3 regions of the Mesorhizobium sp. WSM4840 genome follow, and region 3 is predicted to be linked to each of the others. Evidence: riboswitches for the same ligand, from Rfam matches in the RefSeq annotation. Region 3 holds a riboswitch; each other region holds the start of a gene.

Region 1 (9,964 bases), on a different contig from region 3:
GCTTGCCCGAGTTGGTGCCAACCCGGTACGGTCGGATGCTCGCGTCAGCGTTCGCCTTCTATCGTGGCGGCGCGCTGATCATGGCGACGGATCTATCGCGGACGCCCAACTCAGGCATCCGCACCCAGCTGTGCGGCGATGCGCACCTCTCGAACTTCGGCGCGTTCGGCTCGCCGGAGCGGACCCTCGTCTTTGACGTCAATGACTTCGACGAGACAACGCCGGGGCCGTGGGAGTGGGACGTGAAGCGCCTGGCGGCGAGCTTCGCGATCGCGGGCCGCGACAACAGCTTCTCGCACAAGGAACGAGCACATGCCGTCTTGGCCACGATCCGCTCGTACCGGGAGGCGATGCACGGCTTTGCCGCGATGCGCAACCTTCAGGTCTGGTACGCGAGCCTCCCGATGGAGCAGGTGCTGCGCGAATTTTCGGCCGGGGTCGACGTGAAACAGCTTAAGCGGGCAGAGGCCGACGTCGCCAAGGCACGCACGCGCGACAGCATGCACTCCTACGAGAAGCTGACCCACCTCGTCGATGGCGAACCCCGCATCATCAATGACCCGCCGCTCATCGTGCCGACCGTCGAGCTGATACCCCCGGGCGAGAGCCGCGACCAGATAGAGAATGAGATCCGAGACCTGTTCGGTGCCTACCGGCGCTCGCTGGCCAGCGACCGGCGCGTCCTGCTCGAGCAGTTTCGCTACGTAGACCAAGCTCGCAAGGTGGTCGGGGTCGGGAGCGTCGGCACCCGCGACCGTATCGCCCTCTTCCTGGGCGCCGACGACCGAGATCCGCTCTTCCTACAGGTTAAGGAGGCGCAACCGTCGGTACTCGAGCGGTTCGTGGGCAAAAGCGAATACGCAACCCACGGCGAGCGGGTCGTCGCAGGGCAGCAGCTGATGCAAGCCGCCACCGATATCTTCCTCGGCTGGCAGCACATCAAGTCCCCGCTCGACGGGCAGGAACGAGACTTCTACGTGCGCCAATTGAAGGACTGGAAGATGTCACTGGTGATCGAGGCGATGAGCCCGCCCGCCCTGGCCGCGTACGGGAAGGCCTGTGGCTGGGCGCTCGCGCGTGCCCACGCACGCTCGGGCGACCGGATCGCGATCAGCGCGTACCTCGGCAAGTCGGATGCCTTCGACCGGGCGATGGCCTCGTTCGCCGAGACGTACGCCGACCAGAACGAGCTGGACTTCGCGGCGCTCCAGGCCGCCGTCGCCTCGGGCCGGGTGAAGGCCGATACGGGTGTCTGATGGGCGGGTACATCAGCGCGATGCTGGGACTAGCCGTTCTACGCTTGGAGACCCCACACTCTGCGGGGTCCGGGCTACGGGGTCCGGGCGCGAGAACCTTGGAGACTGTCACGCAGGTCGTCATTCACCGGATCGGCGGTTGCTTCGCGCTTCAGCGCGCTTCCTGTCGGCCTTGCCAAATTCCGTCATTATGTTGACCAAGACGCTGCCCGTCCAACCGAACGTAAAGAGCCCCGACATGGCTATTATGGGTCCGATCAGACGCCATTGATCGGGCAGACTGACATTGCCTTCGCCCAGGGTCGTGTAGCTTTCCAGCACGAAAAAGTAGCTGTCACGCATTGACGGAATCAACCCAGATGCAGACACAGGGACTGCCCAGAAAAGTGTTTCCAAGAAGTGGAGAGCGCCGAGAGAACCTATTGTGAAGGCTAGCACTATGTTGATTCTCCACCGCGGCGTGATCTCACTTATTCGTATCCACGATCCGATGAAGCGCTGGTTGATGATTCTGATTCCAATCCCGTGCACGAAGATTACTAGTATCATGCCCAAGGTTCCGAGAATGATTTCCAACAGGGGCTTCGATGTAAAAAGTGCGTCCATCGTGCTATCCTAACATCCGGTCAGAGCTGAGTTGCTTAAGCAAAGAACCTAAGCTTCATGTTCAAACGAATTTGCTTGATGTTAATTGGTATTAGTCTTCCGTTGTCCCTCGGTGAATATCTAGACTGCCGCTTCCCGGTGCGAACCAAGCTCTCGACTACTTGCGTGGACGCTGAACCGGAAATCAGGTCAGGTCTAGCGACTTTCCGTTCGTAGAGCCTTGCTCAATTTTCTTTCAAAGCTGGCGAATGCGATCTCACGTTGGTAACGTAGTGGTTGACTGCTCAGTCTGTAAAAGTGACCCAGAGTTGTGCAACGATAAGTCAACGATGAAAAATCAACACTGCAGAGATGAGGCATAGCGCACGGCTCCCATTTGTCTCGGACCCGCTGGCGCTCGATGGGCGACTCAAACCACAAAGGCAATGGGCTGTTCAAACCAGAATCCCAGCGGACTGTGGGTGGCCTTGGCGTTCGTCGTCATTCACAAAGGATTTGCGAGGCAGCGCCAGCCGCCAAGTCAACGACCGCTTCACGTCTGAAAGCGTCACTTTGATGGAGCGCCCCTGAAGGTCCGCAGATGGCGCAACGTGCTCGTTCTGGCTGTTGAGCCGAATGGCAACTTCCCATCCATTTCGGCCGTTGGCGGCGACCAGCTGGTAGAGTTTGACCCTAGAACGCCGGCGTGCGAGATCGCCGCCGGGACGGCCGGTCGCCGGCACCCGCCCCGCCGGGGTTCGTCGATGGCGGGGGTGGGGGTGGCTTGTGAGGCCCCTATCAGGCGCGCCCGGCCCCTCGTTCAGGTTCCGCGCCCTCATAGCCGCCGATTGATGGTTCCCGGACAAGTGCGTGCAGCTGGCGGGCGATGAATTGCCACGGTTGGGCCAGGTTCACGGTCGCGATTTTTACAACGTGGCCATGTACCCGGTATACCGCGTCAGGCCGGCTCCTAGCCTCGGGGTAGAGCAGCAGTCCATCACACCTAGTATGTTCGCCAGCAGCTTGCGCATTACGAAGATACGCGAATAGTTGGTAGAGGTGGCTTGAGTGGAAGGTCGAAGCTCCTCGGTAAGTCTGAAGAGCGTCGGAATAGTACTTGGTATCGATGATCAATTGCCTCTGAGGCGAGCGAAGAAACACGTCTACACGCATGTTTGGGAGCTGGCCGGCGCCGTCGTCGGATATCAGCTCCGCATCCCATCTTATATGCAGAGGCTCAACGGAATACTTCCGCTGCTCGTTGCGGTAGAAGTTGCGGACGAAGGCTTCGAACACCGCGGCCATTTTTCGCTCATCGCGCAGGACGTCGTGGAATTGGTATCCTGAGCGACCTGGAGCGGGCAGCAACGAGTCGAAAGCGAGCTCGGCTACACGCAAAATGAGGCCGTAACCCGAAATGTTGCGATGGAGCTGCACACGCGAGAAAACTCCGCGATCGAGCCTTATGTCGGTCACATCTACAAAGTGACGAGAAACCTGCTGTAAGTCGCGCGCCAGATTGCGATCTAAAGTCGGTGCTTTGGCAAGCCGGCGAAGGGAAGCCTTAAGAATCTGGTTGTGTAGAACGTCGTGGCTGAGCTCATCAAATAGACAATGGAGCCGTCGCGCCCGACGCGACCACAGCCGCACCGTTCCGCCAAGATCTATCTGACCACGTAGGGTAGCAATGTCTTCCTCATGCGGCTCGTAACCGCGATCGAGGCCGCGCCTCAGAAGATTGCGAGTGCCTACCAACAAAACCTTTGCTAGCAAGTTCGGCAAATCGGGACTGGAGATGCCTTCAACCGAGATTGCTTTCGCCTCTTCGAATCGATCCCAGGCGTAGCAGAACAGATAGTAGATGTTCTCGATTGGGATTGATGGAGCAGGCAATGTCATAGCGGCGCAAGCAGCTCGCTTTCCCAATGTGCAACCTTGCCCGGGGCGTCAAACCAATATTCCCGCAGAAGGTGTAGGATCTCAGTTCGGATAACGCGCTCATACCAAATCCAGCCATCTTCGAGCTTCCAGGGATTGGAGCAGAAGAAACTGTGCCCGATCTCAAATCCGCGTCCGAGGTTGGCGGTGTCTGATGCGATTTCGTCGTTGAGTGCCCCAACGCGCATGATCAGCGCGTTGATGACGTCATGCGACACGCCAGCTTGATCCAGCTGCGAATGAAACTTCGGCGAGCTTAACTTCGGCACAAGGTCCACAAACGCGAAGCGACGGCGCAGGGCGTAGTCTACAACCGCAAGAGATCGATCGGCAGTGTTCATCAAACCGAGAAGATAAACATTACCTGGAACGTGAAACGGCACCTTGCCCGAAGCCAGTGCCATTGCCCAATCAGGCGACCGCTTATCAGCTTCGATGAGAAGCATAAGCTCGCCTAGTATCTTGCTCAGGTTACCTCGGTTGATCTCATCGATCACGAAGACATAACTGTTTTGGGGATCGGCTTCGGCTCGGCGACAAAACTCGACAAACTTACCCGGTCGAAGCTCAAAGCCGTCTGCGGTGGGGCGATAGCCCTCTACAAAATCTTCGTACGAATATGACTGATGGAACTGAACAAACCCCAGTCGATCGCGATCCGTGGCGCCCATGAGAGCAAAGGCTAGACGCTGTGCCGCGAAGGACTTACCTACGCCTGGCGGGCCTTGCAGGATAATGTTCCGCTTCGCCTGCCAGAGCAGCATAATCTGTTCGGCTTCGGCGCGATCTAAGAAGAGCTCTTCAAGCGCATCGTCGAGTGTGTAGGAATTCCCCGTGGCAGCGGGTGCCGAAGATACGACTACGTCCTCGTCGACATGAGGAAGAGACTGCCCTGCGAAGGCCTGATACGCACGGTTAAGGATCGAAAGAAGTGTTGGGGTAGCTTCGGTTAGGTAAGCGCCCTGATTGAGCCCGCGGTGCGCATTATAAAAGAGCCCCTTGGCTCCGCTTTTTGCGAGCTCCGACAGTTCGGTCGCAAAAGGTTCGGTTGCAAGAAATGCTGACCGCTCGAGCGTGGGAACAAGCGCCTCATAGTCACGCAAAGCAACCCTGTACGCAGCACCTTCCCAATCCGTGCCAGCCAGACCTTGAAAACTGTCGTCGACAGCGTCCAATGCGATCGAGACCCCAGTTATGGCTTCATTGTCGGTAAGGTGGAATACGACGTCTCCGGGCTGCACGGCACGCATGTTGGAATATATGTCACCGCCGCTCTTCGAGCGCTGGGGCGACCACAAGGCGCGTCCGAGGCTGTGCTCACCCTGCTCACGATCTAACCGGCCAGTGACCAGGGTCTTTTCGATCCAATAGCGGCGAGAGCGATCGGGCGACGTACTCTGACCGTCGTCAGTTTGGATCTCGAATCCCAATCTCTCGAGATGTTTACGTGCGTCGGTCCCACTACACCCTTCGTTGTCAAGGGGCGCGCCATTGGGCATGAATTGATGGGCGACACCGAAAATGGCCTTTGATGGGTAGCGCTTACCGTCTCGCAAAACCCAGTAGCTGATAGCCGAACCAAAATTGTAGGCCTCCATGAACGCGTCGAAACCCAGCGCATCGTATTCATCCATCGCTTTGTTGACGGCATCGATGTCAAGACGTCGACTGCCACTCCGTCGCGAGGCACCCTCCCGAAAGTTTCGGTAGTAGTTGATGGCGGTGCGATAGTTGCTGAGGTCGCGATAGAGATCCGAAGATATGCTCAATTTGGAGGGGTTGGGCCGGTCCGCTGCTCGATCCTGAGCAGTGTAAGCAAGAGCTCGCATGACGCCGTCCAGTCGATCGGCATCGTAGTGTTCATCCAAATCGCCGTAGGCAGCCGCGAGATTCCGGCATTCGGATAGCTTCGTACTGACCGTGCTCGGCTTGTAATTCGTTCTAAGCCATTCTCGAAAGCCGCTCTCGTTCATGTCTCTCCACACTCCACTTATCCAGAGTTTGACTATCCCATATTACGCAGTCAAACACGCATAAGCTTGTAATAGCCGGCGATTGCTTTCACGAGGCTCAACCGGCCAGCCACAGGCGCGAGGAGCAGCTGCAGAGCGGATCCGTTTTTGTCAGCAGACATGTGACGCGTTGTAGTGCATCTCTGCGAACCGCTGCGCCGGTGCTATGGTGTGCCTGCGCTCATCAATCGGCAAGGATATGAGGCATTGCCCGGAGTCACCCGCCGTACACTTCTTGCGTTCGCCGCCGTTGCGTCCGTGCTTGAACCGACGCTTGCTGAAGGTGAGGGTACCTCACGCGAATTGCAGGCGCTGATCGCAACCCATGAGACCGCCTATGCGGCGCTTCATAGGGTTGTTCATCGAGCGGGCAGCAGCTGGCACGATCGCGAGATGGCAGACCGGATTGAAGAGGAAACATTGCTGGCCAGCTGCTCCAATCCTGCGACCGGCCGAGGCGACCGCCGAGCCAAGGCCGAGTACTTGTTGACTGTTGAGGCACGGGGCGAACTCGACCTGGAAGAGCACATGCAGGCCATCCTGCACTCGATGATGGGGAGTTGATGGATCGCGGTACCCGCCGGGAGTCAGACGGCGCATGGCCGTAGGGCGCATCGGCAATCGGAAATGTGATGATGCAGAAAAAGTCCCTCCACTAGGGCCGTCCCGCCCGGTCGAGGCCGAAGGCCGGGTGGAGGGGTCGATTGTGGGGGCCCAGCGATCTGCTCACTTTCAACACCAGAGATACCACCATGAGGAGAAAGCTTGCCGAAGTGCAATCGTTTTGTTACACCGATCCCTGCATCCAGAGAGGGCTTCGGCCCCGCCAACCAGCCTTGACCGGCAACGGTGGCACGACGATGTGGCCCTGAACGGGCAACAGTAGGTCGCCAGTCCCTCCAGAATGCGTGCGAAACGATGGAGGGTGTTTTCATGCTGACGAGGCGAGGTTTTCTGATCGGGGCGGGTGGCCTGCTCACGGCTGCATTCGAAAAGGATGCGCAATCCTTCATTCGCAGGACTGGGCTGCCTCTGCTCGCACCACCTGCGGAAGTGGCCGAGACCATGTACTGGTATGACGGTGGGGAGCAGGGCTACCTTCTCACAATCGGCCCTTGGGCCTTCTGCCCGCCGCCGCCGACCTGGCGCGAGTTCTTCACCAGCGAGGGCCTTGGGCACCGGACCGAGACCGAAATCTACGCCATCTGGGAGGAGCATGGGATCGGCCCGGAGGACTACGACGATCCGGTTGGAGGGTGGTTCTGGGAAACCCGCTTCGATCGAGAGGCCGGCCCGTGCGCCAGGGCCTACCGCTTGCTGAAGAGGCTGGACCTTGGCCCAAAGCTCGGGCGCGGGAGCGATGAGCCCCATCTGGTATTCTGCGAGGGTGACGTCGCCAACGACGATAGCCGATGGGTCGATGCAAGAGACCAACTCACGCTCTCGCTCCTGCAGGCTCGGCTGATCGATCTGAAGCTTCCTGTCCAAATTGCAGAAGGGGTTTGAGAGGCCGACATGATAGACAATGGTACGAGGCCGACCGCCGGCGCGCTGAGCCCGAGACGGCAAGGCATGGCCCGGGGATGCCAATCGAGCCTTATACATGCCGCTATTGCGGCTGGGTGACCACGGTGCCGAGCGCGGCCGAGGCACATCTCTGTATGCGGTGTGTTCGTTTCGAGGGTGATGTGCATCCGGCTATGACTGGAGCGCGGATTGCGGCGCACAACGCCCGCATCATGGGCATGATAAGCCTCTTTCCGATTGGGGCAGACTCGGAACCGGATGCATCATGAAACTCACATATCTTCTCGCGGGTGTGACAACTGCAATCTTTTCACGGCGCAATGGGAATAGAGACGGATTTGAAATGGTGACCTTGCAACGCAGATATCCGGTAGCCCTTGCGATCGCGGTGTTCCTCATTTGCAGTCCAGTGTTGGCCCAATCAGCTACGGAACATCACGTCTGGCAGGATAAGCGCAAATTCGACCCGTACATCCGCACCGCCGAGTCGATCACCGGTGCGATACGGCACGCGGATAAACTGCTGCTCCGCTCGGACCCTGGCGACTCGTTGCGGCCGACTACATAACAGTGTTGTGGTCGCATCGACGGCACTCGTATCATCGGCTGTGCGCGGAAGAGGTCATGGGCAAGAGATCGAGCATCGCTGGGTGATCCTACATCAGGCGGCATTATGATATGAGGCAAAGAACCGGGATCGACTTCGATGGGCCGGGCTTAGCAATGGGTGGGACCATGAACAACGACGACGATGCCTTTGCCTTTGCCTTTCCCCATTTTTCGGCGAGGATGGACAATGGTGAACTGGCATGGGCGGTGGCCGAGGCGAACGGGGTGAGCCTCGGCGTGTTCTGCCACCGGCTCAAGCTGGGGTGGTCTGGCCAAAAGGCCGCGACCCATCCAGCCCCGCCTCGGACCCGAAAATCTCCCCCTCAGCGGCCTTCCCTCAAGCTGTCGACCTTCCTCGCGGATGGCCAGCTTGCGTGGCCGGTCGCTGAATCCAGAGGCATTAGCGAGGCATTGTTCTACGCTCGCTTGAAGAAGGGCATGACCCCGGATGAGGTGGTCTACACGCCAGTGATGCCCCGAGGTTGGCCCCTCCATCGTCGCTAGGTCTGCCAGCGTTTGCCGTCCCAAGGTGACGACGACGTGCGCTTCATCTTTGCCGTCGGGGCAGATGCCGGCGACCACTCTGGAGTTCGCAATGCGCCTTATAGCGGCCGCAGAGATCGGCTTCGCAGCTTCCTGAAAAGCAGACCTTGCCGGCGATCAGGCTGGCCGTGGTTGCGCCTATTTCCGACTTCGCACGCCCTAGAGAGGGATCGGTTGCGAACGCGAAGCCGACATTAAGATGCGGCCGGCTAGGCTTGGCAGAAAACTCAGAACCGCCTCATGCTTACCGGCCTCGCTCGCGAGTTTCATCAGGTGTTGTGATCTTCAGTACTTCCGCGACAACTTTCTTGCATGCCTTTCTTGACGGGTCTAAAGAGACTAGCGGGGTTTGGGGGCAAATGGAAAACGGATATTCTAAATTCCGTATTGCGCGTTTCGCGGTCGGGTTAGTCGCTAGTACAATCGGATTTACTTTGCTCGCAGCTTTGATGAGCGACGCTGCAGGGAGCAATGAAATTGTCGGCCGAGCGACCGCAATTGATGGCGATACCATAGAAATCCGCGACGAGCGGATCCGCTTCAACGGTATCGACGCTCCTGAATCCGCTCAGGTATGTGAAGACAGGAACGGCAGTGCTTACAGATGCGGCGCTATTTCCGCGAAAGCACTCGCAGATTTCCTTTCTGCGTCGCGACCGACGGCCTGCCAGTTTGTCGAACGCGACCGTTACGGACGCTTCGTCGGCAATTGTTTCCGCGCCGACGGTGCTTCCGTCCAGGAATGGATGGTGGCAAGCGGCTGGGCACTTGACTGGCCACGCTACAGCGGAGGCGTTTACGCCAGCCTTCAGGATGTCGCCCGCAAGGAGGGCCGCGGCATCTGGCAGGGACGTTTCGACTTCCCGTGGGACTGGAGAGCCGGGCAGCGTCAGAGCACGGCCACAGCCTCCCAAGGAATTGCTTCGGCTGCCGAAAGAGGCGAAGGGTCCCGCTGCGCGATCGAGGGGAACATCAGTTCCAGGGGCGAGCGCATCTATCACGTGCCCGGGCAGGAGCACTACGGGCGGACGAAGATTTCGGCATCGAAGGGGGAACGCTGGTTCTGCTCGCCCGAGGAAGCAAAGGCGGCGGGATGGCGGCCCGCGCGCAGGTAAGGAGCCTCCTGACAAAGGGCTGACATGAATCGATAAGGCAAGACGAGCAACAGGCGAAATGGCAGCGATCAGAAAGTTTGACCAACTCTATAAGCTACGCAACCGCATCATGTCGGACGGCAGCGGGCTCAAGCTCTCGGCCGACATCTTTCCCAGCATAGACGTCGACAGCGTCGCGGGGGATCTGGATCTCGCCGAGAGGGGCGCGGAGCGCGGCGGCAACAACCAGCCCATGACGGCAGCTAAGGGCAGGGATGAGGTGGAGCTCGAGATCATCGAGAAGGTCGAAAGCCAGGCCAAGGCCGCGCACCAGATCCTTATCGACCAGTTGAGCCTGTACAAGAGCAGGATCGCCGGCCTGAACTTCGACGAGTACATC
Region 2 (9,964 bases), on a different contig from region 3:
GCTTCCCGTCGCTGCCCGCCTCCTTTGCGCGCAGGTGCCGAAGAACAATGTCATTTAAGTGACACATGACAATGATGGTGTGCAGGGCCGGGCGACTCAGCATTCTGTCGAACTGTTGAAACGGCTTTCATGCGGCCGGTTTTTTTTCTGGAGTGACCAGATATCGATGGAATTGACAGTCACAGCCGCCTTCCTTTCCACAGCTCTGCTTCTTGTCAATCTCGCCAGCATCCTGCTCGCTTCGTTGAAGCTGAAGCGGCCTGGCAGGATCACGCCGCCAGCCGGCAAGGCGCCGCCGGTGTCGGTCGTCGTGCCGTCGCGCGGCGTCGAACCGTTTGCCGAGGAAACGCTCGAGCGCGCCTTCTCTCTCGACTGGCCGCGCTATGAGCTCATCTTCTGCGTCGCCCACGCCGACGACCCGGTGGTCGGGCCGATCACCGACGCGATCGCCCGCTTTCCGGCCGTGCCGGCCCGGCTGCTCGTCGGCGACGACCGCATCAGCGGCAATCCGAAACTCAACAATTGCGTGAAGGGCTGGGAGGCAGCGCGCCACCGCTGGGTCATCCTTGCCGATTCCAACGTCCTGATGTCGAGGGACTATGTCCAGCATCTGATGGCGGCATGGCGGCCGGACACTGGCCTTGTCTGCTCGACGCCGATCGGCTCGCGGCCGGACGGGTTCTGGGCGGAAGTCGAATGCGCTTTCCTCAACACGCTGCAGGCGCGCTGGCAATATACCGGCGAGGCGCTCGGCCTCGGTTTCGCCCAAGGCAAGAGCATGTTGTGGAACAAGCCCATGCTCGACGCCAATGGCGGCATCCGTGCGCTTGCCGCTGAGATCGCCGAGGATGCCGCCGCGACCAAGCTGGTCAACGGGCTTGGACTACGCGTCAATCTCGTCGCCTCGCCCTTCGAGCAGCCGCTCGGTTTGCGCACGTTTGGCGAAATCTGGTCGCGCCAGGCCCGCTGGGCACGCCTGCGCCGGGTCACCTTCCCCCTGTTCTTCGCGCCCGAAATATTGGTCGGCGCGGCGCCGCCGCTGGTGCTTGCGCTGATTGCTGCGGCCGGCGCCGGCTTCAGCCTGTCGGCAACCGCCGTCGCCGTGCTGGTAGTCGCCTATCTCCCGGAATGCGCTCTCGCCTCGGCCAAGGGCTGGCACCTGTCGCTGCGCATGATCCCGGCGATGGTTGCGCGGGACGTGATGCTTCCCGCCATCTGGGTGCGCGGCTGGCTCAGCGGTGCCGTCGACTGGCGCGGCAACACGATGACCATCCACACCAGCGCCGGTGTGGAATTGGAAGAGACCCCGTCGGGCGCCTGACCGCGCTTGGCTTGATGATTCGAGCGAAGCCGTTCGGCGCGTATCTCTATCTGGCGGCTTTCAGTGCCTGGTCGATGTCTTCGATCAGGTCATCTGTGTCCTCCAGGCCAACGGACAGCCTGAGCGTGCCTGGCCCGATGCCGAGTTCGGCACGCGCCTCATCGCTCAGATTCTTGTGCGTCGTCGTCGCCGGATGGGTGATCAGGCTCTTGGCATCGCCGAGATTGTTAGAGATCAGCACGATATCGAGCGCGTTCTGGAAGGCGAAAGCCGCCTGTTTGCCGCCCTTGACGTCGAGGCAGATCAGCGTCGAGCCGCCCGACATCTGCTTCTTGACGACCGCCGCTTGCGGGTGATCGGCGCGGCCGGGATAGATGACGCGGGCGATCTCCGGCTGCTCGGCGAGGAAGTCCGCGATCCGGCCGGCACTTTCCGTCTGCTGGCGCACGCGCAGCGGCAGCGTTTCCAGGCCCTTCAGCAGCGTCCAGGCATTGAACGGCGAGAGGCTGGGACCGGTGTGGCGGAAATAGTCGTGCAGGTTCTCGTCGATCCACTTCTTGTCCGACAGGATGACGCCGCCGAGACAGCGCCCCTGGCCGTCGATGTGCTTGGTCGCCGAATAGACGACGATGTGGGCGCCGAGCTGCAACGGCTTCTGCTGTAAGGGCGTGGCAAAGACGTTGTCGACGATCAGCCGCGCTCCGATCGAATTCGCAAGTGAGGCGACGGCTGCGATGTCGACGACTTCCAGCGTCGGATTGGTCGGGCTTTCAAGGAAGAACAGCTTTGTGTTGGGCCTGACCGCCTTTTCCCAATTGGCGATTTCGGTGCCGTCGACCAGCGTCGCCTCGATGCCGTATTTCGGCGCAAGCGTTTCGACCACCCAGCGGCAGGAGCCGAACAGCGCGCGCGCCGCCACGATGTGGTCGCCGGCCTTGGCGCTGCACAGCAACGCCGCTGTGACCGCCGCCATGCCGGATGCTGTGGCGCGGGCATCTTCGGCACCTTCCAGCGCACACATGCGCTTCTCGAACATGTCGACCGTCGGATTGGCATAGCGCGAATAGATGAAGCCCGGTTCCTCGCCCTTGAAGCGGGCTTCCGCCGCCTGCGCCGTGTCGTAGACATAGCCTTGCGTGAGATACATCGCCTCGGACGTTTCGCCGAAGCCGGAACGCAGCGTTCCTGCATGCACGAGGGCGGTCTGAGGCTTCCAGTTGCGCTTGTTGCTCGTCATCACCTTGTTCCAAACACCAAAAATGGTCCAAACACAAAAAAACCGGCCGCGAAAGTCGCAACCGGTCCATACGGCCTTTCGGCCCGACGGTCCTTTAGCGACTTGTTTAACGTGGCTGCAAGCCGACCGGCCAAATCACCACGGGATAATGACCCTTTAGACCTGCACCGCGCTTGCGTCAATTGCCGGCATGATTAAGAGGTTGTACCAGCAGGTTCCGTGGCAAGGACCTGCAACAAAACGAGACCTCGCCCGGCCTTCGAGCGGAGCCAGACTTTGCGGCAGACAGGCATTCTTCCTGATCAGGACATTTCCGCGCTGTTCCAGTCGGGCGCGCTGAAGTCGCCGCGCGCGCTTGATGCCGACCAGGTCCAGCCGGCCAGCCTCGACCTCAGGCTTGGCGACAAGGCTTGGCGGGTGCGCGCCTCCTTCCTTCCCGGCCCCAACCACAGGGTTGCTGAAAAACTCGACCGTCTGAAGCTGCACGAAATCAATCTCGCCGATGGTGCGGTGCTGGAGACGGGCTGCGTCTATATCGTGCCGCTGCTCGAGAGCCTGGCGCTTCCGGCAAGCATCTCCGCCTCCGCCAACCCGAAGAGCTCGACCGGACGGCTCGACATCTTCACCCGCGTGATGACCGATCGTGGCCACGAGTTCGACAAGATCGCTGCCGGCTACGACGGCCCGCTCTATCTGGAGGTCAGCCCGCGCACCTTTCCGATCGTCGTCCGCGCCGGCTCGCGGCTGTCTCAGATCAGGTTCCGCACCGGCAATGCGCTTTTGTCGGAAAGCGAGCTGCACGAATTGCACCGTGCCGAGACGCTCGTCGCCACCGAGCCACCGAATATTTCCGGCGGCGGTATTGCGCTGTCGATCGACCTCGATGGCGACAAGGACGGGCTGGTCGGCTACCGCGGCAAGCACCACACCGGCCTGGTCGATGTCGACAAGCGCGCGGCACAGGATGTCGTCGATTTCTGGGATCCGCTCTACAAGAGCGGCGCCGGCGAACTGGTGCTCGATCCGGACGAATTTTATATCCTCGTCAGCCAGGAAGCGGTGCATGTGCCGCCGCTCTACGCCGCCGAGATGACGCCCTTCGATCCGCTGGTTGGCGAATTCCGTGTTCACTATGCCGGTTTCTTCGATCCGGGCTTCGGCCATTCGGCGGCCGGCGGTACCGGCAGCAGGGCGGTGCTCGAAGTGCGCAGCCACGAAGTGCCGTTCATCCTCGACCATGGCCAGATCGTCGGGCGGCTGGTTTACGAGCACATGCTGAAGCGGCCGCAGGCGCTCTACGGCACTGATCTCGGCTCGCACTACCAGGCACAGGGCCTGAAACTGTCCAAGCATTTCCGCGTCGCACGCTGATCGCCGATTAAATCAGACTGTGCTTGCCTGACCTTGTAGGCCGTGCTTGGTTGTGCCCAACCGTCAAGGTGGTTGGAACCAAGGGAACAAGAAATGCAGATTTCAAGATGGATCGCATCGGCAGCAGCAGCTGCCATGCTGGTGATGGCTGCCGGGGCCATGTCGGCGCAAGCACAGGAAAAGTTGAAGATCGCCACCGAAGGCGCTTATCCGCCGTTCAACACCATCACCGCGGATGGCAAGCTCGTCGGCTTCGACATCGACATTGCCAATGCGCTTTGCGCTCAGATGAAGGTCGAATGCGAACTTGTCACGCAGGACTGGGACGGCATGATCCCAGCGCTCCAGGCCAGAAAATTCGATGCCATCATCGCGTCCATGAGCATCACCGAGGAGCGCAAGAAGCAGGTCTCCTTCACCAACAAATACTATACGACGCCGCTTTCGCTGGTGGCCTTGAAGGACAGCGATATTGCCTCGACCGAACCCGCAGCACTCGCCGGCAAGACAGTCGGCGCGCAGGCTTCGACCACCCAGGCCGACTATGCCCAGGATGTCTATAGCAAGGCCGGCGCCGAGGCGAAGCTCTACCCGACCCAGGAGGAGGCGGTCGCCGACCTGATGAACGGCCGTCTCGATGCCGTCCTTTCAGACAAATTCGTGCTGATGGACTGGATGAAGAAGTCGAGCGACGGCTGCTGCAAGATGGTCGGCGACGTCAAGGGCACCGAGACCGAAGCCGGTATCGCCGTGCGCAAGGAAGACAATGCGCTGCGCGAAAAGCTCAATGCCGCGATCGATGCGATCGTCGCAGACGGCACCTACAAGAAGATCCAGGCCAAATATTTCGATTTCGATATTTATTGAGAGGTTGAAGGGTGTGCGTTCTTCCTTCTCCCCTTGTGGGAGAAGGTGGCCGAGCCCACGGGTCTTGCCTCCGGCAAGCCCGAGGACAGGCTCAGCTCGGTCGGATGAGGGGGTGTTCCAACACCTCATTCCGTCCAGCACCCCTCACCCGTCTCGGCGCCGCGCGCCGATCCACCTTCTCCCACAAGGGGAGAAGGAGAGGTGCCACCTTACAGCGCCTTCACCGCCACCTTCACCGGCTGCTCGATTTCAAGCGGGTTGCGTAGCGGCAGGCCGAAATCCTTGGCCTCGATCTCGAACACGTCGCCGGCCTCGGTCCTGACGCCGTCGGCGAAGGACAGGGTTGCCGTGCCGAACATGTGCACATGCACGTCGCCCGGCTGGCGGAAGGCCGAATATTTGAAGTGGTGATGTTCGAGATTGGCGATGGTATGCGACATGTTCGCCTCGCCCGACAGGAATGGCTTTTCCCACAGCAGCTTGCCGTCGCGGACGATGCGCGAGGTACCCCTGACGTCGGACGGCAGTTCGCCGATCAGGATCTCCGGCCCGAACGAAGCGTTGCGCAGCTTGGAATGCGCGAGGAAAAGATAGTTCACGCGCTCGGTGACATGGTCGGAAAACTCGTTTGACAGCGTGAAGCCGACGCGGAAAGGGGCGCCGTCGTCGCCGATGACATAGATGCCGGCGACTTCCGGCTCCTCGCCGGCATCCTCGGCGAAGGCGGGCGACAGAAGTGCCGCACCGGGCGCCACCGCCATGGTGCCGTTGCCCTTGTAGAACCATTCCGGCTGCACGCCCGTCTGGCCCTTGGCCGGCTTGCCACCTTCCAGCCCCATGCGGAACATCTTCATGGAATCGGTGAGCTGCTCCTCGCCGTCGGTGCTGAGCTTCTTGTGCATGGAATCGCGGGTCGCGGCGGAGCCGAGATGTGTCAGCCCGGTGCCGGTGAGGTGGAGATGCGCCGGGTCGGGATGGTTGATTGGCGACAACAGCCGCCCCTTCTTGTAGGCGGCATCGAGGTCGACCGCTTCACCGAAGCCCTTGCGCTCGATGAGGGCGACAAGTCCGGTGCCCGTGCGCGCGGCCTCCATCGCCAGCGAATAGACGCTGCGGGCGCCGTTGATGATTCGGGTCTTGCCGCCGTTGCGGGCAACGACGCGGATGGTCTCTGCGTCGTCGAGGATCTGGGAGATCAGCATGATGTACCCTCTCTCAATTGCCTTTGGCCTGGCTGCCGGGTTGGCAAACCTTGACCAGCGCGGCTCGGATGGTATCCGCGCCACTGGTGACTCTTCGTCCGGATTGCGCTCGCGGGCCCGGTCCCTGAGGGACTTCTTTGCGCCGCCCGGCAGCGCCGCGATGTGACCCGTGCCTCCTAAAAGCGCGCCGCGTTTGAAAGGGGCCCCGCTTTAATCCTTGTTTTTATGCATGTTGTTGTCCCAACAGGCTGCACACGTTTGGCGACATGCATGTGTTCCCTCGCCCCTCAAGCCTTGTTCTTGTTGTAGACGTCGAAGACCACGGCGCCGAGCAGCACCAGGCCTTTGACCACCTGTTGCCAATCGACATTGACGCCCATGATCGACATGCCGTTGTTCATGACGCCCATGATGAAACCGCCGACCACCGCGCCAATAACCTGACCGACGCCGCCCATCGCCGAAGCGCCGCCGATGAACACGGCGGCGATGACGTCGAGCTCGCTGCCGAGGCCGGCCGCCGGCACCGCCTGGCCAAGGCGCGCCGCAATGATCAGCCCGCCGAGCGCCGAGAGCACGCCCATATTGATGAACACCATCAGGGTCAGCCGCTCGGTCTTGATACCCGATAGCTGCGCCGCCTTGGCATTGCCGCCCATTGCGTAGATACGGCGGCCGACCGTCATGCGTTTGGTGACGAAGACGAACAGCGCGATCAGCACGCCCATCACCACGAGAACGATTGGCAGACCTCTGTAGGTGGCGAATTGGTACACCAGAAACAGCGCCAGAGCGCTGGTCACCAGGGTCTTGACGACGAACAGCGTGAAGGGTTCGGCTTGGTAGCCATGCCGCTCGCGGCTGCGCCGTGCCCTGAGTCCGAAATAGGCATAGGCGAGCACGGCAACGAGGCCGATCACGATCGTCGTCATGTGCAGCGTCAGCCCGCTGCCGACGATGGTCTTGCCGGCGGCGTTCACGACCGGCGGGATCAGCGTCAACGAGCCGATCACGTCCGGAATGAAGCCGGAACTGAGCGCCTTGAAGCCGGCTGGAAGCGGCCCCACGGAAGACCCGCCACCCAGCAGCGCCTGGCAGATGCCGCGAAAGATCAGCATCCCCGCCAGCGTGACGATGAAGCTCGGTATTCGGTGATAGGCGATCCAGTAGCCTTGTCCCGCGCCGATCGCGCCGCCGATGATCAGGCAGATGATCGACACCACCAGCGGATTGCTGAAAGGGCCGAGAGGCCAGATGACCATCATCATCGCCGCCAGCGCGCCGATGAAACCGGCGACGGACCCGACGCTGAGATCGATATGGCCGGAGACGATCACCAGCAGCATGCCCAGCGCCATCACGATGATGAAGCTGTTCTGCTGCACCAGGTTACTCAAGTTCACCGGCTTGAACAGCGTTCCGGACGTCGTGTACTGGAAGAATACCATGATGGCGATAAGCGCCAGGATCAGGCCGTATTCGCGCAGGTTGGTGACCAGCGCCGAGACGGCAACGCGCGGCCCCTGCTGCACATCTTCGGCGACGCCGCTTTTCGGGACGGGAGCGCTTTCGGTGCTCATGATGCTTTTCCTTCTCCGCGAACGATGGCGCGCATGATCTTTTCCTGGCTGGCATCGCTCGCCGCCATTTCGCCGACGATACGTCCTTCGTTCATGACATAGATGCGGTCGGTGATGCCGAGCAGTTCGGGCATCTCCGACGAGATGACGATGATCGCCTTACCCTCCGAGGCGAGACGCGCGATGATCGTGTAGATTTCATACTTGGCGCCAACGTCGATGCCGCGCGTCGGCTCGTCGAGGATCAGCACCTCCGGATTGGCGAACAGCCACTTCGACAGCACCACCTTCTGTTGATTGCCGCCCGATAGATTGCCGGTCATCTGATAAACGCTGGACGAGCGGATGTTGGTTTTGGCCTTGTAGTCGTTGGCGACGGCGAGCTCGCGCATGTCGTCGATCACGCTATGGCGCGACACGCCGGGAAGATTGGCCAGCGTGATGTTGTGCTTGATGTGATCGATCAGGTTGAGACCGTAGGTCTTGCGGTCCTCGGTGACGTAAGCAATGCCGTGTTCCACTGCCTTGCTGACAGAGGAGACATCGATGGGCTTGCCCTTGAGCAGTACCTCGCCCGTGATGCGGCGGCCATAGGAGCTGCCGAACAGGCTCATCGCGAATTCGGTGCGTCCGGCGCCCATCAGCCCGGCGATACCCACCACCTCGCCCTTGCGGACGTCGATGTCGATGCCCTTGATCACTTGCCGCTCGGCATGAATCGGGTGATAGACCGACCAGTTCCTCACCTGGAGCACGATCTCACCGATCTTGGGCTCGCGCGACGGATAACGGTCGTCTAGCGAGCGGCCGACCATCGAGGTGATGATGCGGTCTTCCGAGATGTCTTTCTTGGCCAGCGTCTCGATGGTCCGCCCGTCGCGGATGATCGTGACCTTGTCGGCGACCCGGTTGACCTCGTTGAGCTTGTGCGAGATCAGGATCGAGGTGATGCCGTGCCGCTTGAATTCGAGCAGCAGGTCGAGCAGCGCCTGGCTGTCCTTTTCGGACAGGCTCGCCGTCGGTTCGTCGAGGATCAGCAGCTGCACTTCCTTGCTGAGCGCCTTGGCGATCTCGACCAGTTGCTGCTTGCCGACACCGATATTGGTAATCAGCGTCTTGGGGTCTTCCTTAAGGCCCACCTTCTTGAGCAGAGCGCTGGTGCGCGTCTCGTTGGCGTTCCAGTCGATGACGCCGTATCTGGCATGCTCGTTGCCGAGAAAGATGTTTTCGGCGATCGACAGCATCGGCACCAGCGCGAGTTCCTGGTGGATGATGACGATGCCGCGGCGCTCGCTGTCGTGGATGCCCTTGAAATGGCACTCATCGCCGCGATAGATGATTTCGCCGTCATAAGTGCCGGATGGATACACGCCCGACAGCACCTTCATCAGCGTCGACTTGCCGGCGCCGTTCTCGCCGACAACGGCGTGAATCTCGCCTTCCTCGACGCTGAGGTTGACATTCGACAGCGCCTTGACGCCGGGAAACGTCTTGGTGATGTCACGCATCTCCAAAATCGTCGAGGCCATCAGGAATACCACTCCTCCGAGGTCCGGAAACAATACCGGGGTCACTCGCTAACGAAAAGGGGTCCTGCGTTACGCAGGACCCCGGTTTTACAACTGCGGTTACTTCAGTTCTTCGGCCTTGATGTAGCCGGAATCGACCACCAGCGCCTGGTAGTTCGACTTGTCGACCTCATGCGGCGTCAGCAGGATCGAGGGGACGACCTTGACGTCGTTGTTGTAGGTCGTGGTGTCGAGGCCTTCCGGTTTGCCACCCGAGAGCACCTTGTCGACGAGTTCGACCGTCGCCTTTGCGAGTTCACGGGTGTCCTTGAACACCGTCGAGTACTGCTCGCCGGCGATGATCGCCTTGACCGAAGCGGTTTCGGCGTCCTGGCCGGTGACGATTGGCCAGGGCTGATCGGCCGTGCCGTAACCGACGGCGCGCAACGAGGCGATGATGCCGCGCGACAACCCGTCATAAGGCGAGAGCACGCCATCGACGCGGCTGCCATCCGAATAGTTGGCGGAGAGCAGATTGTCCATGCGGGCCTGGGCCGTCGCCGCCAGCCAGCGGAGCGTGCCGACCTTGTCCATGCCCATCTGGCCGGACTTCACCACGAGGGTCTTGTCGTCGATCAGCGGCTGTAGAACCGACATCGCGCCGTCGTAGAAGAAGAAGGCGTTGTTGTCGTCCGGCGAGCCGCCGAACAGCTCGACGTTGAACGGACCCTTGTTTTCCGGATAGCCGAGGCCCTTGAGCAGCGATTTGGCCTGGATGACGCCGACGCCGAAATTGTCGAACGTGGTGTAGTAGTCGACATTCGCGGTCTTCTTGATCAGCCGGTCATAGGCGACGACGACGACGCCGGCGTCAGCCG
Region 3 (9,964 bases):
CAGATCAATCTTTCCTGGGTGACCGATACCTATGGCTGGATCACTGTCGTCGCGCCGATCCTCGTCGCCTCGCCGGTCTATTTTGCCGGCGATATCAGCTTCGGCGGGCTGATGATGGCAGTCGGCGCCTTCAACCAGGTGCATGCCTCGTTGCGCTGGTTCATCAACAATATCGGCGGTATCGCCGATTGGCGCGCCACGCTGATGCGCGTCGCCGATTTCCGCATCGCGCTCGTTGAAACGGATGTGCTGCACGATAGCGAAGAACGCATCACGATCGGCGAAAACCCGAATGGCAGGCTGACATTCGAGAACCTCGAGGTCGCGTCGCGGGATGGATGTACGAAGCTCGCCGAGCCCCATATCGAAATCCGCGCCGGCGAGCGCGTCATGATCACCGGAGATCCGCGCGCCGGCAAGACGCTGTTCTTTCGCGCCATTGCCGGTCTGTGGCCGTGGGGAAGCGGGCGGATCGGCATGCCGGCCGGAGAGGTGCCCGCCTTCGTTCCCCGAAAACCCTATTTCCCGCTCGGCACGCTGCGCGAAGTGCTCGACCACGCCGATGCGGCGGTTAGCGACGCCGAGATCTCGGCGGTGCTTGCCGAGGTCGGTCTCGGGCGTCTGTCGTCCTCGCTCGACCGCTCGGCGCGGTGGGAGCGCGAATTGAGCGATGACGAGCAGCGCCTGCTTGCCTTTGCCCGGCTGGTCTTGCGGCAGCCGAAATGGGTGATCATCGACGAGGCCTTGGACACGTTCGACGGCGCGACGCTGAGGCGGGTGCTGTCGATGCTGGAGGCGCGTCTGGCCGACGCCGCAATCCTCAACATCGGCCGAGGCCAGCAGAACATTGAATTCTTTCCACGCTCATTGGCGATCGTGAAAGACATCGAGCGACCGGCTCTCAAGCCAGTCCGTGTCAGGGCCGGCGCGATCGAACCACCCCCGGCCGTCACCGCAGCCTACCAAGAGACGTAGCCGGCCATACGCCGGCAAGCTTTATTTCGCCGTGATCGCAGCGAAAGATTGCCGGTATCGTTCGGAAGTCTGCGGCGTTGGACCCATGCTTGACGCGCTTAAAGCGCGTCCCGGTGAAGAGATTCAAGAGATTCATGCGACACGCTTTAAGCCTCTGTTTCTATTCATGTCGTTACCCCAAAGCCGCTGCGCACTTTTGGGCGACATGCATTAGCCTGCTTGCCTGCCTTGCCTGCGCTCAGGCAGCACCACTGGCCGCGCCCGCCGATGCCATTGCAGTGGACGTCGAACTGGTGCTGGCGGTCGACATTTCGCACTCGATGGACGAAAAGGAATTCGCGCTGCAGCGCGCCGGCTATGTCGAGGCGCTGCGCCACCCCGACTTCATCAATGCGGTGCGTTCGGGCGTGACCGGCCGCATTGCGCTGGCCTATTTCGAATGGGCAGGCACCGTCCGCGACGATGCGGTCATTGCCTGGCAGGTCATCGACAATGCTGAGAGCGCTAACGCTTTCGCCGACAAGATCGAGGCGCGCCCGTTCAGGAGCTTTCGCGGCACCTCGATTTCCGGTGCGCTCGCCTTCGGCGCCAAGCTTTTGGATGGAGCCGCTTTCGACGCGACGCGCAGCGTCATCGACATTTCAGGCGATGGCCCCAACAATACCGGGATGCCCGTCACCACGACACGCGACGCCGCGGTGGCAAAGGACATCGTCGTCAACGGCCTGCCGATCCTGATCAGCCCGTCGCCCAGCTTTAGCCATCTCGACCGGTACTATGCCGAGTGCGTTACCGGCGGGCCAGGTTCCTTCGTGCTGCCGGTCTATGCCGCTTCCGAATTCGTGACCGCCATACGCCGCAAGCTGGTCCTGGAGGTCAGCGGTGTTGCCGGTCCCAGGGCCGCTCCCGCGACACTCCGGGTCGATGCGGCAACGCCGGTCGACTGTTTGCAAGGCGAGCGCGGCCGCCAGTTTTTCTCCGATCCGTATTTTCCGGAGCTTGATCGCTAGCTAGACTTGGTCGATGAATGGCGAACAGTCGCAGATGGTCTCCGGACTCTTGCCGGCCGCGCGCCATATGCGACGGCCGTTATCGCTTCAGCAGGAACACAGCTTGCTGGCCAAAGAAATTCCAGAACCACCAAGGCATCGACAGGCCGATTTTCTGGCCATTGGCGTCGAGCGCGGTTGCCTTTTCTACCGTTGCGCCGAGCTCTTCGCAGAGATTGACGAAGTCGCGGATGGTGCAGAAATGGATGTTGGGCGTGTCGTACCAGGAATAGGGCAGGTCCTTGGTCACCGGCATCCGCCCTTCGACGAACAGCGAAAGGCGCACCCGCCAGTGGCCGAAATTGGGGAAGGAGACGATGGCGTGCTTGCCGATCCTAAGCAACTCGTCGAGCACCAGCTTCGGGTTGCGGGTCGCCTGCAAGGTCTGCGACAGGACGACGAAATCAAAACCCTTGTCGGGATAGAATTTGAGGTCCTTGTCGGCGTCGCCCTGGATGACGGACAGGCCGCGCGCCACGCATTCGTTGACGCCGCGCTGCGACAGTTCCATCCCGCGGCCGTCGACCTGCTTCGTCGCCTGCAGCAATTCGAGCAGCAGGCCATCACCGGAGCCGACATCCAGCACCCGCGACTGCGGCGGGATGAGATCGGCGACGACTTCGAGGTCGACGCGCTGGGCGTGGTTGACACTCATGATCGTGGCTTTTGCTTGGCGCATGACCTTGATCCGAAAAGTCTGCAACTTTTCGGGGCCATGCGCTGCCTGGCACATGATCCCGGTCCGAAAAATCTGCAACTTTTCGGGGTCATGCGCTGATGCATGGCGAAAGATGCCGGTCCGGAAAGCCTGCAATCTTCAGGGATCATGCGCTGAGCCCCCTGGCGCGCGCCGCCGAGGCGATGAAGCCGTTGATGGCAGCAAACAGCTCCGGCTCGTCGAGCAGGAAGGCGTCGTGGCCGCGATCGGTCTCGATCTCGACGAAGGATACCGAGGCGCCGGCCGCGTTCAGCGCGTGAACGACCGAGCGGCTCTCCTCGGTCGGGAACAGCCAGTCGCTGGTGAAGGAGACCAGGCAGAAACGGGTTCTGGTGCCGGCAAAGGCGTCGGCCAGCCGGCCGCCATGATCGGCGGCGAGGTCGAAATAGTCCATCGCCCGGGTCATGTAGAGATAGGAGTTGGCGTCGAAGCGGTCGACGAAGGTCATGCCCTGATGGCGCAGATAGCTCTCAATCTGGAAGTCGGCGTCGAAACCGAAGGTGAGCGCTTCACGGTCCTGCAGGTTGCGGCCAAACTTCCGGTGCAGGGCCGCCTCCGACAGATAAGTGATGTGAGCGGCCATGCGCGCCACAGCCAGTCCCTTTTCCGGGCGCTTTCCCTGCTCGAAATATTTGCCGCCATGCCAGTCCGGATCGGCCATCACCGCTTGCCGGCCGACCTCATGGAAGGCGATGTTCTGCGAGGAATGGCGCGCGCCAGTGGCGATCGGCAGCGCTGAGAAAACGCGCTCCGGATAGCTCGACGCCCATTGCAGCACCTGCATGCCGCCCATCGAGCCGCCGAGCACCGAGAACAGTTTTTCGATGCCGAAATGATCGACCAGCATCAACTGCGCCCGCACCATGTCGCGGATGGTGATGATCGGCAGGTCGAGCCCGTAGGGCTTGCCGGTGGCTGGATTGGTCGAGGCGGGGCCGGTCGAGCCGAGGCAGCCGCCGATGACGTTTGAGCAGATGACGAAGAAGCGGCTGCTGTCGATGATCTTGCCGGGGCCAATCAGCACTTCCCACCAGCCCGGCTTGCCGGTCACTGGATTGGTGCTGGCGACATGCTGGTCGCCGGTCAGTGCATGGCAGACGAGGATGGCGTTGGAGCGGGCGTCGTTGAGGGTGCCGTAAGTCTTGTAGGCGATCTGGAACGGTGACAGCAGCGTGCCGGCATCGAGCTTGAGCGGCTTGTCGGCACCGAAACGCAACACCGGGCTCGATGGCTCGTCGGCCTCGTTGTTGGTTCTTTTAGTGCGCAGCGCGACCATCGCATCCTCTTACATTAACCCATCGCGCTTTCCGAAAGTCGATTCCGATTTTCGGGTCGATGCGACTGTCCGGCCGGCTACGGACAACAAAAAAACCGACATCGCCTTCGCAAAGCCGGTTACAGGATGCAAACGGCCCTTTAGCGAGTTGTTTAACGTGGCTGCAAGCCGACCGGCCAAATCACCACGGGATTTCGCCTTTCTTCTAGGACCGGAGCGTCTCGGCGTCAACGGCCAGTCGTTCACCCATGCCAGTCGCTCACCCATGATCGCCGCCTCTCGACATTCCAGGCCACGGCTTGTATTTCCGCTGCGGCTTCTAGTGTGGCGAATCCGAAATTCGCATCGCGTTGGAGCAGCGCAGTGGGCGAATTTCGGATTCGCCACACTAGCAACCAATGAATTCTAGTGTGCTGGATTTGAAGTTCCTGAGCGCTGTTGCCACCAAAATGGCAGGAACTTCAAATCCACCACACTAGGTGGAAGCGTTCTCGACGGATTTTTGCAATATGAACCAGGCATCGGATCAGGCACGTCCAACGCCCCGCGCGGGGATCATGGACATCGAAGCCTATGTGCCGGGCAAAAGCACGGCGCCGGCCGGCGTTGCCAAGGTCCACAAATTGTCGTCGAACGAGAACCCGCTCGGCCCCTCGCCGAAGGCGATAGAAGCCGCGCGCGACGTCGCGGCCAAACTCGACATATATCCCGACGGCACCGCCAGGCGCCTGCGGGAGGCGATCGCTGAGGTGCATGGCCTCAACCCGGCGAACATCGTCTGTTCCAATGGTTCCGACGAGATTCTCGGCCTGCTTGCGCAGACCTATCTCGCGCCCGGCCATGAAGCTGTGATCACCGAACACGGCTTCATGGTCTACAAGATCTACATCCAGTCGGCAGGTGCTGTCCCGGTGTCGGTCAAGGAAACCAATGAGCGCGCCGACGTCGATGCGATCCTCGCTGCGGTGACGCCGCGTACCAGGATCATCTTCCTCGCCAATCCCAACAACCCGACCGGCACCTATTTGCCGTTCCAGGAGGTGCGCCGCCTGCATGCCAGCCTGCCTCGAAACGCGCTTCTGGTGCTGGATGCAGCCTATGCCGAATATGTCCGCCGCAATGATTATGAAGCCGGCGTCGAGCTGGTGGCTGGCGCGGAAAACGTGGTTATGACCCGCACCTTCTCCAAGCTCGGCCTCGGCGGTGCGCGGATCGGCTGGATGTACGCGCCGATGCATATCATCGACGCGATCAACCGCGTGCGAGGTCCCTTCAACGTCAACGCGACGGCGATCGAGGCCGGCATTGCCGCGATCCGCGACCGCGCCCATGTCGAGCGCAGCGTGGCTCATAACGACACTTGGCTGCGATGGGTGAGCGAGGAGTTGACCAAGCTCGGACTGCGGGTGACGCCGAGCGTCGGCAATTTCGTCCTCATCCACTTTCCCGAGGACAAAAAACATTCGGCGGCGGCTGCGGACGATTACCTCTGTGCGCGCGGCTATATATTGCGGCGCGTTTCCGGCTACGGCTTCCCCAATGCACTGCGCATGAGCATCGGCACCGAAGAGGCCAATCGCGGCGTTGTCGCCGCCCTCGCGACATTTCTGAAAAGCTAGAAGACCATGACATCACCGATGTTCGAAAAGATCGCGCTGGTCGGCATCGGCCTGATCGGCTCGTCGCTGGCCCGCGTAATCCATCGCGAAGGCCTTGCCGGTCACGTCGCCATCTCGACGCGCAGCGAAACGACCCTGGCGCGGGCGCGGGAACTCGGCCTCGGCTCCTCCTACGCGATGGACGCGAAAGAGGCGGTCGGCGATGCCGACCTGGTGATCGTTTCGGTGCCGGTCGGCTCTTCAGGCGAGGTCGCCGAGGAAATCGCACCGGCGCTGAAGCAGGGCGCCATCCTCACCGATGTCGGCTCGACCAAGGCGTCGGTCATCGCGCAGATGCAGCCGCATGTGCCTGCTGGCGTGCATTTCATTCCCGGCCACCCGCTGGCCGGCACTGAAAAATCGGGCCCGGACGCCGGCTTTGCCGAACTGTTCGAAAACCGCTGGTGCATCTTCACGCCGTTGCCCGGCACCGATCCGGCCGCCTTGGAAAAGCTCTCGGAATTCTGGCGCCGTTGCGGCTCCAACATCGACACGATGGATCCCCAGCATCACGACATGACGCTGGCCATCGTCTCGCACCTGCCGCACATCATCGCCTATAACATCGTCGGCACCGCCGACGATCTGGAGTCGGTGACCAAGTCCGAGGTGATCAAATATTCGGCCTCCGGCTTTCGCGACTTCACTCGCCTGGCCGCGTCCGACCCGACGATGTGGCGGGACGTCTGCCTGCACAACAAGGACGCCATCCTCGAAATGCTGGCGCGGTTCTCGGAAGATCTGGCCTCGCTGCAGCGGGCGATCCGCTGGGGCGACGGCGAAAAACTTTTCGACCTGTTCACCCGCACCCGCGCCGTCCGCCGCTCGATCATCGAGGCCGGTCAGGACATCGACGTACCGGACTTTGGCCGGCAGGCAGTCGAGCACCCGGCCAAGGGATAGAGCATCGGACCCAAAGTGGGTACTGGTTTTGGGAAAATCCGATGCTCAAACAAAAAGATAGAGCAGCGGTACGATTCGATTTGAAGGCCCGCCGCTGTCTCAGGCCGGCCAGTGAGCCGCCATCATCGCCAGTGTCTCGGCCCTGTCCGGCGCGCCCAGCCTGCCGCCGAAGCGCAGGCATTTGAGCGCGGCGGCGGCGCTGGCAAAGCGCAATGTCCGTTCGATCGGCATCGCCTCCGCCAACCCGACGGCAAAGGCGCCGTGAAACACGTCGCCGGCGGCAAGCGTATCCACTGCCTTGATCCTTGGCGCTGCGACATGGCGCACGGACCCAGCCGAGCGGTCGAACCACCAGCTTCCCGCCGCGCCGCCGGTCACCGCGACAAACGCATCGGTGCGTCTGCCCAGCGCTTCACAGGCCTTTTGCGGACCTCGTTCCTCGCCGCCGAGGATGAACGCCGCCGGCTCCGACGCGACGATGTGCGAGGCCAGCGGAAACAGCCGTTCCAGCACGTCCCGTGGCGCGGTGTCGGCGTCCAGTATGGCCGGACGGCCGATTTCGCGCGCCGCCGCCATGGCCAGAGCTGCTGCGCCCGGCCAGCGCACATCGACCAGGATGGCGTCGAATGCGGTGAGATCTTGAATGGGGAGCGCCCCGGGGTCGGCCTGGGCGAGTTGGTCATAGAATGGAACGATGATGCGCTCGCCATGCGTGTCGACCAAGATGGCCGACAGTGCCGACCGCGCGCCGCCGACGCGCCGGACAAAGCTGCAATCGACGCCTTCGGCCTCGATCCCGGCGACCAGCTGATCGCCGACGAGGTCGTCTCCTGCGCTCGCCCATAGCGATACGTCCGCGCCGAGGCGGCGTGCGGCGCAGGCCGCGCTCGAAGCCATGCCCGAGGCGATCTGGACGCCGTCGGACGCGATGAACTTGCCCTGACGTGCCGGAAGCGTGTCGACGCGAAGGATGGTATCGAGCGTCAGCGCGCCAACACTCAGGAGCTTCACCGGGCTGTTCATCTATCTTCCTGTTTCATCATGATCTTCTCCGAACTGGAGGTTCGCAATCATGGTCTAATCGACCGGCTTGATCCTGCCCAGCGGGATAAAACCCAGCGAGGCCTTGCCCTTGACGACCTTGAGGGGCATCGACGGTTCGTTGCCAAGCATCGCCAGCCCGGCAAAGCCGGTTTTGATCTGGCTCTTTTGCTCGGGAATGGCCTTGCCGAGGATTGCCGCCACCGCCTTCGGATCGCTGAGCTTGATCATCAGGTCGGCGTCGATCAGCCCGTCGGCATCGACCGACACCGGTCCGGAAACGGTGACGCGCGCGGTCCCCGACGACAGATCGAGCTTGCCGATATCCATCGCCTGGCCGCGCAGGCTCTCTGTTTGTGTCTTGATCAGCGCCACGCCGTTCTTCAGCGTCACGTCGCCACTGCCGTCGAGCGGCGGCAGCACGCGGCCATCGATCGCCCCTGGTTCGATTTCGAGATTGGTGAAACTCCCGGAATAGTCGATGTCCTGGCCGTTCGGACGCAGTTGTCCGGCCGCTGTCCCGGCGCTGAACAGCTCGACCGGGTCTGTGCCATCCGCCGGATCGGTTTGGGCTGACAGGCCCTCGGCCTCCAGTGAAACGCGCCGGGGCAGGGGCCAGGACAGTTTGACGGTCGCTCGCAGATTATCCCAGTCGATCCACAGCGGCGCCATCCCCGGCACGGAGGTCCTGAGCGGCCCCCGCAGGTCGGCGCCAGGCGACAGGATCTGGGTGATATGCGTGACGGCGTTGAGGCTGCCGAGCGAGGCTGCGACGTTCCTGTTGTCGTCCTGATAAGCCAGGCTGTCGCAGGAGATGGCGAAGCTCAAGGGATAGCCGCTGACCGTGAGATTGGCGCAATCCGCCTCGATGCCATTGCCGTTGAGCTCGGCCACCGCTCTGTCGGCTTCGCTCTTGACCTTGTCCGCCAGGTAGAACCAGCCGGCGCTGTAGAGGCCGAACAGCACAAGGATGAAAGCGCCAAGCCAGAAGAGGCGGCGGCGAAAATTCGGCGGACGCTCGTCACTTGACGTCATGCTGCGGCTCTCGCTAGCGCGTGTTGCACAGGGGACTGTCGTTTCCGGCAACATCAGGTAGACGGAGACGGACTGAAAAAACACCGATTCCAGTGCGGTGCTGCAACCAGGCTTGGCGATATGGGCGATTTTTGGGTTTTTGGCTACGGTTCGCTGATCTGGCGGCCGGGATTTGCGCATGTCGAGACGCGGCGCGCCCGCCTCCACGGCTACCGCCGGTCGCTGTGCGTCTACTCCTTCGTGCATCGCGGCACGCGCGAACGGCCCGGCCTGGTGCTCGGCCTCGACCGTGGCGGCTCCTGCATTGGGCTGGCTTTCCGCGTCCCCGGTGATCTGCGCAACGAGGTCATCACCTATCTGCGCGAGCGCGAGTTGGTCACCAATGTCTATCGCGAGCGCATGCTTAGCATTCGCCTCGACAATGACGCTACGAACGGCGAGACGGATGGGGGCGAGACGGTCTCGGCCGTCGCCTATGTCGTCGATCGTGCCCACGAGCAATATGCCGGCGCGCTCGATGCTGCCGATGCGGCGACAGTCGTTCGCGGTGCGGTCGGCCAGTCGGGAAGGAACGAGGACTACGTGCTCAGCACGCTGGAGCACCTCGAAGCGCTGGGCATCCGCGACCACTGGCTGGAAGAGGTGGCGAAACGGATCGGGTCGTGATCTTCTTTCGTTGTTTGACCATGATCTCGAAAACCGGTTCCCACTTTTTGCGTCGCAACCCTTCGGTTCGGGATGATGGTCCGGGTTACATCCTGAAAATCTGCTTTCCGAGATCGGCGCGATCCAGGCTGTTTGTCACGGCGAGCTCGAACTCCGCCAGCGGATGGATGCCGCCGACAGGAACATGGAAATCGGGTTGGCCGAAGATGTCGACAATTTCGCGCAACACTGGCCGGTCGGCTTCGACAGGCGGCGAAAAGAAGTAGCGGTAGATATTTGCCCTGATCTCGAGGCCGCTCAGCAGCACGTCGAAATTGTGCAGTTCGAAACGCTCGGTGCTCATGCCGCCATTGATAACCATCTGCCCGCCCATCGCCAGGGTGCGGATCAACTCGCCAGTGACGGGTCCGCCGACATTATCGATGATCCCGTTCAGCTTGGCGCCGTCGGTCATGTCCATGACTGCTTCCCTGATGCCGACCTTCAAACCCGACAGATCGAGGATGGCGGTGGCACCAAGCCGCTTCAGGTCCAGCCTGTCGCGCGATCGTCGCACGAGCGCAATCACGTTGATGCCGCGCCGTTGGGCGAACTGCATCACCATCGTCGAAACCGATGAATAGCCGGCCGTGACGGCCAGCCA

The links. A riboswitch is a leader RNA that binds a small molecule or an ion and turns the genes downstream of it on or off. The one in region 3 is predicted to bind S-adenosylmethionine.
Region 1: linked by a shared signal. The riboswitch ahead of AC0L3I_RS18305 (hypothetical protein) and the one ahead of metX (homoserine O-acetyltransferase MetX) in region 3 are both predicted to bind S-adenosylmethionine.
Region 2: linked by a shared signal. The riboswitch ahead of AC0L3I_RS03820 (O-succinylhomoserine sulfhydrylase) and the one ahead of metX (homoserine O-acetyltransferase MetX) in region 3 are both predicted to bind S-adenosylmethionine.

What each region holds. Positions count from the first base shown of each region.
Region 1 is NZ_JBVVQD010000013.1:37,001-46,964, reverse strand. Features, by position in the region: gene AC0L3I_RS18330 (DUF2252 domain-containing protein) at 1-1,256, shown strand, start outside; gene AC0L3I_RS18325 (ion channel) at 1,377-1,862, opposite strand; gene AC0L3I_RS18320 (5-methylcytosine restriction system specificity protein McrC) at 2,640-3,740, opposite strand; gene AC0L3I_RS18315 (AAA family ATPase) at 3,737-5,752, opposite strand; gene AC0L3I_RS18310 (hypothetical protein) at 5,999-6,355, shown strand; SAM-I-IV-variant riboswitch at 6,588-6,685, shown strand; gene AC0L3I_RS18305 (hypothetical protein) at 6,725-7,297, shown strand; gene AC0L3I_RS18300 (hypothetical protein) at 7,584-7,886, shown strand; gene AC0L3I_RS18295 (hypothetical protein) at 8,054-8,431, shown strand; gene AC0L3I_RS18290 (thermonuclease family protein) at 8,830-9,585, shown strand; gene AC0L3I_RS18285 (hypothetical protein) at 9,644-9,964, shown strand, end outside.
Region 2 is NZ_JBVVQD010000002.1:60,876-70,839, reverse strand. Features, by position in the region: gene AC0L3I_RS03825 (ceramide glucosyltransferase) at 167-1,321, shown strand; gene AC0L3I_RS03820 (O-succinylhomoserine sulfhydrylase) at 1,368-2,558, opposite strand; SAM riboswitch at 2,633-2,710, opposite strand; gene AC0L3I_RS03815 (2'-deoxycytidine 5'-triphosphate deaminase) at 2,835-3,929, shown strand; gene AC0L3I_RS03810 (ABC transporter substrate-binding protein) at 4,023-4,796, shown strand; gene araD1 (AraD1 family protein) at 5,006-5,998, opposite strand; gene mmsB (multiple monosaccharide ABC transporter permease) at 6,286-7,578, opposite strand; gene mmsA (multiple monosaccharide ABC transporter ATP-binding protein) at 7,575-9,107, opposite strand; gene chvE (multiple monosaccharide ABC transporter substrate-binding protein) at 9,207-9,964, opposite strand, start outside.
Region 3 is NZ_JBVVQD010000027.1:23,080-33,043, reverse strand. Features, by position in the region: gene AC0L3I_RS28020 (ABC transporter ATP-binding protein/permease) at 1-975, shown strand, start outside; gene AC0L3I_RS28015 (DUF1194 domain-containing protein) at 1,185-1,985, shown strand; gene metW (methionine biosynthesis protein MetW) at 2,065-2,679, opposite strand; gene metX (homoserine O-acetyltransferase MetX) at 2,849-4,018, opposite strand; SAM riboswitch at 4,139-4,216, opposite strand; gene hisC (histidinol-phosphate transaminase) at 4,528-5,637, shown strand; gene AC0L3I_RS27995 (prephenate/arogenate dehydrogenase family protein) at 5,644-6,579, shown strand; gene AC0L3I_RS27990 (sugar kinase) at 6,679-7,602, opposite strand; gene AC0L3I_RS27985 (DUF2125 domain-containing protein) at 7,657-8,655, opposite strand; gene AC0L3I_RS27980 (gamma-glutamylcyclotransferase) at 8,776-9,321, shown strand; gene AC0L3I_RS27975 (quinone oxidoreductase family protein) at 9,407-9,964, opposite strand, start outside.